DNA from 2 places in the Rhodopseudomonas sp. P1 genome. Region 1 is predicted to be linked to the other one. Evidence: riboswitches for the same ligand, from Rfam matches in the RefSeq annotation. Region 1 holds a riboswitch; the other holds the start of a gene.
The links. A riboswitch is a leader RNA that binds a small molecule or an ion and turns the genes downstream of it on or off. The one in region 1 is predicted to bind cobalamin.

Region 1 (4,208 bases):
GCTGAAGCTGTGCTTGCCGTCGATCGCTGGAAACACCGGGCAGAGCCCATCGCAATACATGCAGGCGCTGCAGATCCGCAGCACGCGCTCGGCTTCGAGCATCGGATCAGCCGCGGACATGGCGTGCCGCCTCCTCGCCGGCGATCTGGCCGAATACTGCCGATAGGGTGATGCCGAGCCCGGCGAGATAGCCGCGGCGCAGCACATTCGCAGCCATGATCATGCCGGCCGCGAACAGATCGTCGTGGCGGCGACCGTCGGCCTGGACCACCCGCATCGTTGCATCCACCTTGATGCCGTAGTGCACGAACGTCAGCCCCGGCCGCATCGGATAGGCGGCAAATGGTGGCTCCGCGATGCTACGCGCGGCGTTGGCCGGGGCGGCATTGAAGCCCTCAATGCTTGGCAACAGAGCGGTGGGATCGATCTGCAGCGCGGCAGCTAGTTCGCCGAGGTTCGGCGCAGTGACCGGCGCCAGTGCGGATGGCGCGGCACGCGCGAGCCCTTGGGTATCGAGCACCAGATAAGCGAGTTGGCCGGGGCAGGCGGCGATCCTTGGTCCCCATTTGGCGTAGTGAGAGGGTTGCGCGCCGGCCCCTGCGACGTCGATGGGAGCACCGGATCGATCGACGACGAGGCCGAGTGGAATCGACGTGATCCGGGTGACGATGCCGCCGTCGAATTGCGGCCCGCGCGCATCGACCGGAACGACGTGGCACATGGTCGGATCGCCGATCGCGCGGCCCCCCGCCGCGATCAGCAGATCGAGCATTCGGCCGTCCGAATATGGCGTGCCGCGGACCATCCAGCCGTCGGCGGCGCTGCCGAAATTTTCGCGCAGCCACGCCAGATCGGCACCCGGGCCACCAGCGCAGACGACGATGCTGCGCGTGCTGATTGCGGGATCGGACGTAGCGCTTCGCACACTGATCGTCCAGCCATCGTCGTCGTGGCACAGCGATCTGACTTCGCTGTCGTAACTGATGACAATGCCGAGCCGCTCAGCGGCAACGTACAGCGCATTGATCATCGCTTTGCCGCCGCCGAGCGGAAACGCGGTGCGGCGCGAATACGGCATCACTCCAGTGCCCGGTGGCTGCAGATGCACGCCGTGATCGATTAGCCAGCCGGCGATGCTGTCTGCGCGTTCGATCAGCAGCTCCGTCAACGCCCGATCGGTGTCGCCCGTGATGCTGCGCAGCTCGGCGCGCAATTCGGCGGCCGTGTAGGTGTCGGGCACGTAGTCGAGGGGCGTCTCGTGCGTCAGCCGGAAATTGCGGCCGTGGCGCGCGTTGCCGCCGCGTAACGGCCGCGGCGCCGCTTCGAGCAGGCGGACCGAAGCGCCGCTGCGGCGCGCGGCAATCGCCGCGCAAAGACCGGCGATTCCGCCGCCTATCACCGTCACATCCCACAGCAAGATGCGGTCAATCCGGTCGAGATGATGCGCCAGGGCCGCTCGAGAGCGGCCAGGAAAAGCGCGGCTTGGTGGACCTTCGTCTTAGAGGGCGGCTCCGGGTTGTTGTCAATCTTGCGCCCGTGGCGTCGTCGTGCTGTGGTGCCGCCCGCTTCGGTGCCCTTCGTTCGAAGGGTGAAACGGGAATGCGGTGCGGCGAGCAATCGCCAAGTCCGCGGCTGCCCCCGCAACTGTAAGCGGACCGCTTCCGGTCACACCGCCACTGAGCACGGCGCAACAGCCGCTCGGGAAGGCGACCGGGACAATGTCCGCGAGCCAGGAGACCGGCCGAAGTCCGAAAACCATGCCATTCGACGGTGGGTCGAAGAAGGACACAGACATGCTGCACCGGCCACCGACCTGACGCGCGCCTCCGCTTTCCGCGGATAAATCCCGTCGTCGCCCGAACGAACCAGCGCGCACAGCTTTGCTGTCGCCGCCACGATGGGCGTTCGACTGTCTTCACTCCCCGCCGTCGCGGCGGCAGCCTTCTTATTGCCGAGCTTCCGAATGCACGCGCCCTTGCTCGACCCACGTATTCTGTCCGTTCCGCCGATCGATCCCGCCCATGAATCCGAGCTGCGGGCTCGGCTCGACGGCAAGGCGAAGCCGCCGGGTTCGCTCGGCCGGCTCGAAGAACTCGCCGTGCAGCTCGGGCTGATCTGGCATCCGGCGCCGCCGCGGGCGGAGCGCGCGACGGTGTTCATCTTTGCCGGCGATCATGGCCTCGCCGCCGATCGGGTGTCGCCGTATCCAGCGAGCGTGACCCGATCGATGGTCGAGGCATATCTGGCAGACTGCGCCGGCGTGAACGTTCTGGCGAAAGCGGTCGCGACCGAGGTGCGGATCGTCGACGGCGGCATCGATGCCGATATGCCGCCACATCCCAAGCTGATCGGTCGCAAGATCCGCCGCGGCACCCGCAACGCGCGCCACGAACCGGCAATGACTCACCAGGAGGCCGCGCGTGCGATCACCGCGGCGGCCGATCTGGTGCGCGAGGATATCGCGGGCGGGCTCGACATCGTCGCGATCGGCGAGATGGGAATCGGCAACACGACGTCTGCCGCGTTGATCACCCACGCGCTCACGGGCGAGCCGATCTTTGATTGCGTCGGCCGCGGCGCCGGGATGGATGATGCCGGTGTCGCGCACAAGCGCGCCATCGTCGAACAGGCCGCGGCGCGGGCACAGCCGACGGCACCGCTCGACGTGCTTGCCGAGTTCGGCGGCTTCGACATCGCGATGATGGCCGGCGCAGTGCTCGGCGCTGCGACCTCGCGGCGGCCGGTGGTGATCGACGGCTTCATCGCCAGCGCGGCTGCGCTGCTCGCGGTGCGGCTGCAGCCCGCCGCGCGCGATTACTGCGTGTTCTCGCATCGCTCGGCCGAGCGCGGCCATCGCGTGCTGCTCGAAGCGATGCAGGCGACGCCGTATCTCGATCTCGGATTGCGGCTCGGTGAGGGCACCGGTGCGCTGATGACCGTTCCGCTGCTGCGCGCCGCGGCCGGCATCCTCAACGATCTCGCCGCACTGTCGGACGTGCTGGCGGGCCGGTTCGGATCGCGCGCGTGAGCCGGCAGATTCAATCGCTGCTCAACGCCGTGCAGTTCATGACGCTGGTGCCGACGCCGCGCACCGCGCAGTTCGACGACGACTGGCTGCTGAGCGCATCGAAGTACTTTCCGCTGGTCGGCGCCGGGATCGGTCTTGTGTGCGGTGGCGTGCTGCTCGCAGGCTCGCTGATCTGGTCCGGCGTGGTGCCGGCAATGATGGCCGTCGCCGCTGGCGCGGCGCTCACCGGCGCGCTGCACGAAGACGGCATCGCCGATACAGCGGACGGCCTGTTTGGTGGCCGCAGCCGCGAGCAGCGCCTGGCGCTGATCAAGGACAGCCGCCTCGGCCTCTATGGCGCGGTGGCGCTGGTACTCAGTTTTGCGATCCGCGTCGCAGCGCTGGCGAGCCTGCCGCCGTGGCTCGGCGTCGCGACTCTGGTGGCCGGCTATAGTCTTGGGCGGACCGGTATCGTCGCGGCGATGTCGGCGCTGCCTTATGCCGGTGACGCAGCCACCGGCAAGCTGAGCTATCCGACGCGCGCGATCAGCAGCGCGGGCTGGGTCGGTCTGGCTGCGTTCAGCGTGCTCGGCGCGCTGTGGCTGGTCATGCTCAATCCGCCGGCGGCGATCGTGGGGCTTCTGGTCGCGGGCGTGTTCGGTCTGGCGGCGCCGTGGATCGCGCTCCGGCTGATCGGCGGCTATCGCGGCGATGTGCTCGGCGCCACCGAACAGATGATCCAGATCGGCCTGTTGCTCGGCGTCGTGGCGATGGCCGGCCATGGCTGAGTGATGCCGTGGCTGCCGATCACGTTCGACCGCAGGCGCGGGCGGCTGCGCTGCTTCCCCTTAACTCCATGCTATCGAGTGGTTTCATGACCGACGCCCATGTCGAGGAGCTCATCTCCCGGATCCAATTCACGCCGCGCGCGACCACCGGTCCGCGGCGCGCCCGCTCGCTGATGATCCAGGGCACCAGTTCGGACGTCGGAAAGAGCATGGTGGTCGCCGGGCTGTGCCGTGCCTTCGCCCGGCGTGGGCTGGTGGTGCGTCCATTCAAGGCGCAGAACATGAGCAACAACGCCGCGGTCGCGTCCGACTCGGATCTGCCGCTCGGTCCGAACGGCGAACAAGTTCGAGGCGAGATCGGCCGCGCTCAGGCGCTGCAGGCGCGCGCGTGTGGCGTGGCGCCGTCGATTCAC
Region 2 (4,208 bases), 1.5 Mb from region 1:
CGGCCGAGCGCGCCGTGGCGATAGAACCCGTCGGTGAAGTAACGGTAGCGCGCCCGGCCGCGGAAGTCGCGCTCGTCCCAGAAGCCGCGGGCATCGAGATCGAGCGCGGGGCGCAGCCGCCGGCGATACAGGTCGGCGTTACCGGCCGCGGTGCCCTCTCCGAAGAACTGCCAGAACGACGCGTAGTCCGGCAGCGCCCGCAGGCCGGCGAGCTTCAGCTTGAGCAGCGCCAGGTGCGCCTCGTTGAGATCGACCGCGAACACCTGCGCCGGCTTGGCGGTGAGGTAGGACAGCGCGTTGCAGCCACCCGACGAGATCGTCACGATGGTGGAGCCGATCGGCAATTGCAGAGCCGCGAGGTCGGCCTCGGGATCTTCCCAGATCTGGGTATAGACCAGGCGACGAAACCAGATCGAAAACAAAGCGTCCCACAACGTCGACTCGCTGCGGTCCTTGCTGTTGCGGACGGCGTCCGCGATCAGTTGCTGCGTGTTCATCAAATCCTCGACTCGGCAATCGATCCAAATTAGCTGCGCAACAATGCAGTTTTGCGACAGCGCGGAACTGATCAGTGCCGCCTCCTTTGTCATCACGCTGTCGCCTGAAATCGCGATGGAAGGCGGATGATGCCGAACCAGGGTGGCAGGCCATGACGACGCTCACTCGTACCGATCTTCCGCGCACCGAGCTGACGCACCACGAGCTCACCGCCGATCCGGCGTGGCCGGTCGACGCGACCTCGCGGATGAATCGGATGTACCGCTATCAGCGGCACATCTACGACCTGACCCGCCGGTACTATCTTCTCGGCCGCGATCAACTCATTATTGAGCTGCAGCCGAAGGCGGGCGAAACCGTGCTGGAAATCGGCTGCGGCACCGGCCGCAACCTGATCCAGGCGGCGACGCGGTACCGCGAGGCAAAATTCTTCGGCCTCGACGTGTCGACCGAGATGCTGACCTCGGCGATCAGTTCGATCGAAGGCGCCGGGCTGATGTCGCGGGTCAAGGTCGCGCATGGCGACGCCACCGCCTTCACCGCGCAGGCGGTGTTTGGCCAGGCGGTCAGCTTCGACCACGTCATGATCTCCTACAGCCTGTCGATGATCCCGGACTGGACCGCGGTGATCGATCGCGCCGTCGCCAATCTGAAGCCGGGCGGCAAGCTGCACATCGTCGATTTCGGCGACCAGCGCGGCCTGCCTTCCGTGGCGCGCAACCTGCTGCGGCGCTGGCTGACGCTGTTCGACGTCACCCCGCGCGACAGCCTGGAAGCCGTGCTGATGCAGGTCGCGGCCCGCACCGGCGCCGGCTTGCGGTTCGAGCGGCCGTATCGCGGCTATGCCCAGCGCGCCGTGCTGACGCTGCCGCCGCGCAACAAGCCATGACCGGTTGGCTCGCGCTGTTTGCCGCGGGCCTGATGGAGATCGTCTGGGCGCTCGGGCTGAAGCATTCCGAGGGCTTCACCCGGTTCTGGCCCGCGGTCGTGACCTTGGCCGCGATCTTGGCCAGCTTCGGCCTGATGAGCATCGCGCTGAAATCGCTGCCGTTCGGCACCGCCTATGCGGTGTGGACCGGAATCGGCGCCGCCGGCAGCATCGTGGTCGGCATGGCGCTGTACGGTGAGCCGGCCAGCGGCGTGCGGGTGCTGTGCCTGTCGATGATCGTGGCCGGCATGATCGGGCTGAAGCTCAGCACTCCCGCCTGAACCGTCGGCCGCCCGACCAAGGCGGCGATTGACAAAGCAGGCCCGCTTCCATTTGATCGCGCCCGTTCAGGTGTGCCGGGAATCGTCCGGCACAGGGAAGCCGGTGCGGGCCCAAGCTTATGGCCGCAAACCCAAATCCGGCGCTGCGCCCGCAACTGTGAGCGGCGAGCGATCCTTCAATCAGCCACTGGGCGGCACTTGCCCGGGAAGGCGAAGGATCGCGACGACCCGTGAGCCAGGAGACCGGCCTGAGCACGTCATCTTCCACCGTGCGGCGCGCGCGGCTGGAGCGGTCCGCCGCACAGGTGACAGGATGCTGCTCACCGGCCGGAGACCGCCATGACCGATCTCGTTCTGCCCGCTTCTTCCGATGGATTCCGCGTCCGCCTAATCGCCGTGCTCGGCGGACTGGTGCTCGCCAATATCGCCGCCTGGGCCTGGGCGCTGACCGCCTTCGCGGGCGAGCCGGTGCTGATCGGCACCGCGGTGCTGGCCTATAGCCTGGGCCTCCGCCACGCCCTCGATGCCGACCATATCGCGGCGATCGACAACGTCACCCGCAAGCTGATGCAGGAGGGCAAGCGACCGGTCGCGGTCGGGTTGTTCTTCGCGCTCGGCCATTCCACCGTGGTGCTGGTGGCGTCGCTGGCAATCGCGATCGCGGCCAATTCGCTGACCGAGCGATTCTCGGGCTATCGCGAAATCGGCGGGGTGATCGGCACCTCGGCGTCGGCGCTGTTTCTGTTCGCGATCGCCATCGCCAATCTGTCGGTGCTGAGCGGCGTGTATCGCGCGTTCAAGAAGGCCAAGGCCGGCGAGATCGTGCACGACGACGATATCAACGAACTGCTGCAGCAGCGCGGCTGGCTGGCGCGGCTGTTCCGGCCGCTGTTCCGCTTCGTTTCCAAGAGCTGGCAGCTGTTTCCGATCGGGCTTTTGTTCGCGCTCGGCTTCGAGACCGCCAGCGAGATCAGCCTGTTCGGATTGGCCGCCAACGCCTCCGGCAACATTTCGCATTGGTCGATCCTGGTGTTCCCGGCGCTGTTCGCCGCCGGCATGACCCTGGTCGACACCCTCGATGGCGTGCTGATGCTCGGCGCCTATGGCTGGGCTTATCGCAACCCGATCCGCAAGCTGTACTACAACATGACCATCACCACCGTGTCGGTGCTGGTGGCGCTGCTGATCGGCGGCATCGAGACGCTCGGGCTGCTCGCCGGGCGCTTCCATCTCGAAGGCGCGTTCTGGGAGTGGATCGAAGAGCTCAACTCCAATTTCGGCGCACTCGGCTACGGCATCGTGGCGCTGTTCGTGGCGAGCTGGATCGTCTCCACCATCATCTATCGCCTCAACGGCTATCACCGGCTCGACCAGGCCGCCGCGACCGTGCAGAAATGAGCGCGGTATGACCCGACGTTCCGGACCGAATTCGCGCGCGGCGGCCGTTACCGCGGCGCTCGCGGTGCTCGTGGCCCTGCTGGCGATCGGATCGCTCGCGGTGGGACCGGTCAAGCTGTCGCCACTCACCGTGGTACAGGCGCTGGTCGGGCTCGGCGGCGAGGTGCAGCAGATCATCGTGCAGGAGATCCGGCTGCCGCGCACCATCCTGGCGCTCGCGATCGGCGGCATTCTGGGCCTGTCCGGTGCGGCGCTGCAGGGCCTGCTGCGTAACCCGCTGGCGTCGCCGTCGCTGTTTGGCGCGCCGCAATCGGCCGCGTTCGGCGCGGTGCTGATCATCTCGCTCGGGCTTGCCGACGTCCGCTCGTTCGCACTGCCCGTGGCGGCGATCATGATGGCGTTCGTCTCGGTGTTCGTGCTGCTGGCAATCGCCGGGCGCAACGCCAGCCTGCTGTTGCTGATCCTCGCAGGGCTGGCGATCTCCGCGCTCGCCGGCGCCGCCACTGCGCTGGTGATGAACCTGTCGGCCAATCCGTTCGCCAGCCTGGAAATCGCTTTCTGGCTGCTGGGCTCGCTGGAAGACCGCAGCTTCCGCCACGTCGTCTTGGCGCTGCCGTTCATCGTCGCCGGCGGCGTACTGCTGTTCAGCCAGCGCGCCGCGTTCCGCGCCCTCAGTCTCGGCGAAGAGACCGCGCAGAGCCTCGGCATCAATGTCGGCCGGTTGCGACTGATCGTGATCGCCGGCACCGCGCTCGGCGTCGGTGGCGCCGTCTCGGTGTCGGGCACGATCGGCTTCATCGGCCTGGTCGCGCCGCATCTGGTGCGGCCCCTGATCGGCCACGATCCCGCCCGCGTGCTGCTGCCGAGCGCGCTCGCCGGCGCGGCGCTGCTGCTCGCCGCCGACATCGCGGTGCGGCTGATCCCGGCCAGCACCGACATCAAGGTCGGGGTGCTGACCTCGATCATCGGCGTGCCGTTCTTCCTGTATCTGATCGTGCGCGAACGCCGCGCGCTGGGTGGAGGCGTCGCATGAGTGCCGCCTTCCTCACCGCCCGCGACCTCGCCGTCTCGCTCTCCGGCCGCGAAGTGCTGCGCGGTGTGTC

Region 2: another riboswitch for cobalamin. It lies ahead of LRC39_RS03725 (HoxN/HupN/NixA family nickel/cobalt transporter); the one in region 1 lies ahead of cobT (nicotinate-nucleotide--dimethylbenzimidazole phosphoribosyltransferase).

The regions. Positions count from the first base shown of each region.
Region 1 is NZ_CP088006.1:2,322,524-2,326,731, forward strand. Features, by position in the region: gene tcuB (tricarballylate utilization 4Fe-4S protein TcuB) at 1-120, opposite strand, end outside; gene tcuA (FAD-dependent tricarballylate dehydrogenase TcuA) at 107-1,405, opposite strand; cobalamin riboswitch at 1,552-1,760, shown strand; gene cobT (nicotinate-nucleotide--dimethylbenzimidazole phosphoribosyltransferase) at 1,964-3,028, shown strand; gene LRC39_RS10805 (adenosylcobinamide-GDP ribazoletransferase) at 3,025-3,795, shown strand; gene LRC39_RS10810 (cobyric acid synthase) at 3,882-4,208, shown strand, end outside.
Region 2 is NZ_CP088006.1:786,183-790,390, reverse strand. Features, by position in the region: gene LRC39_RS03740 (DUF3419 family protein) at 1-497, opposite strand, end outside; gene LRC39_RS03735 (class I SAM-dependent methyltransferase) at 650-1,387, shown strand; gene LRC39_RS03730 (DMT family transporter) at 1,384-1,707, shown strand; cobalamin riboswitch at 1,759-1,973, shown strand; gene LRC39_RS03725 (HoxN/HupN/NixA family nickel/cobalt transporter) at 2,047-3,105, shown strand; gene LRC39_RS03720 (FecCD family ABC transporter permease) at 3,113-4,138, shown strand; gene LRC39_RS03715 (ABC transporter ATP-binding protein) at 4,135-4,208, shown strand, end outside.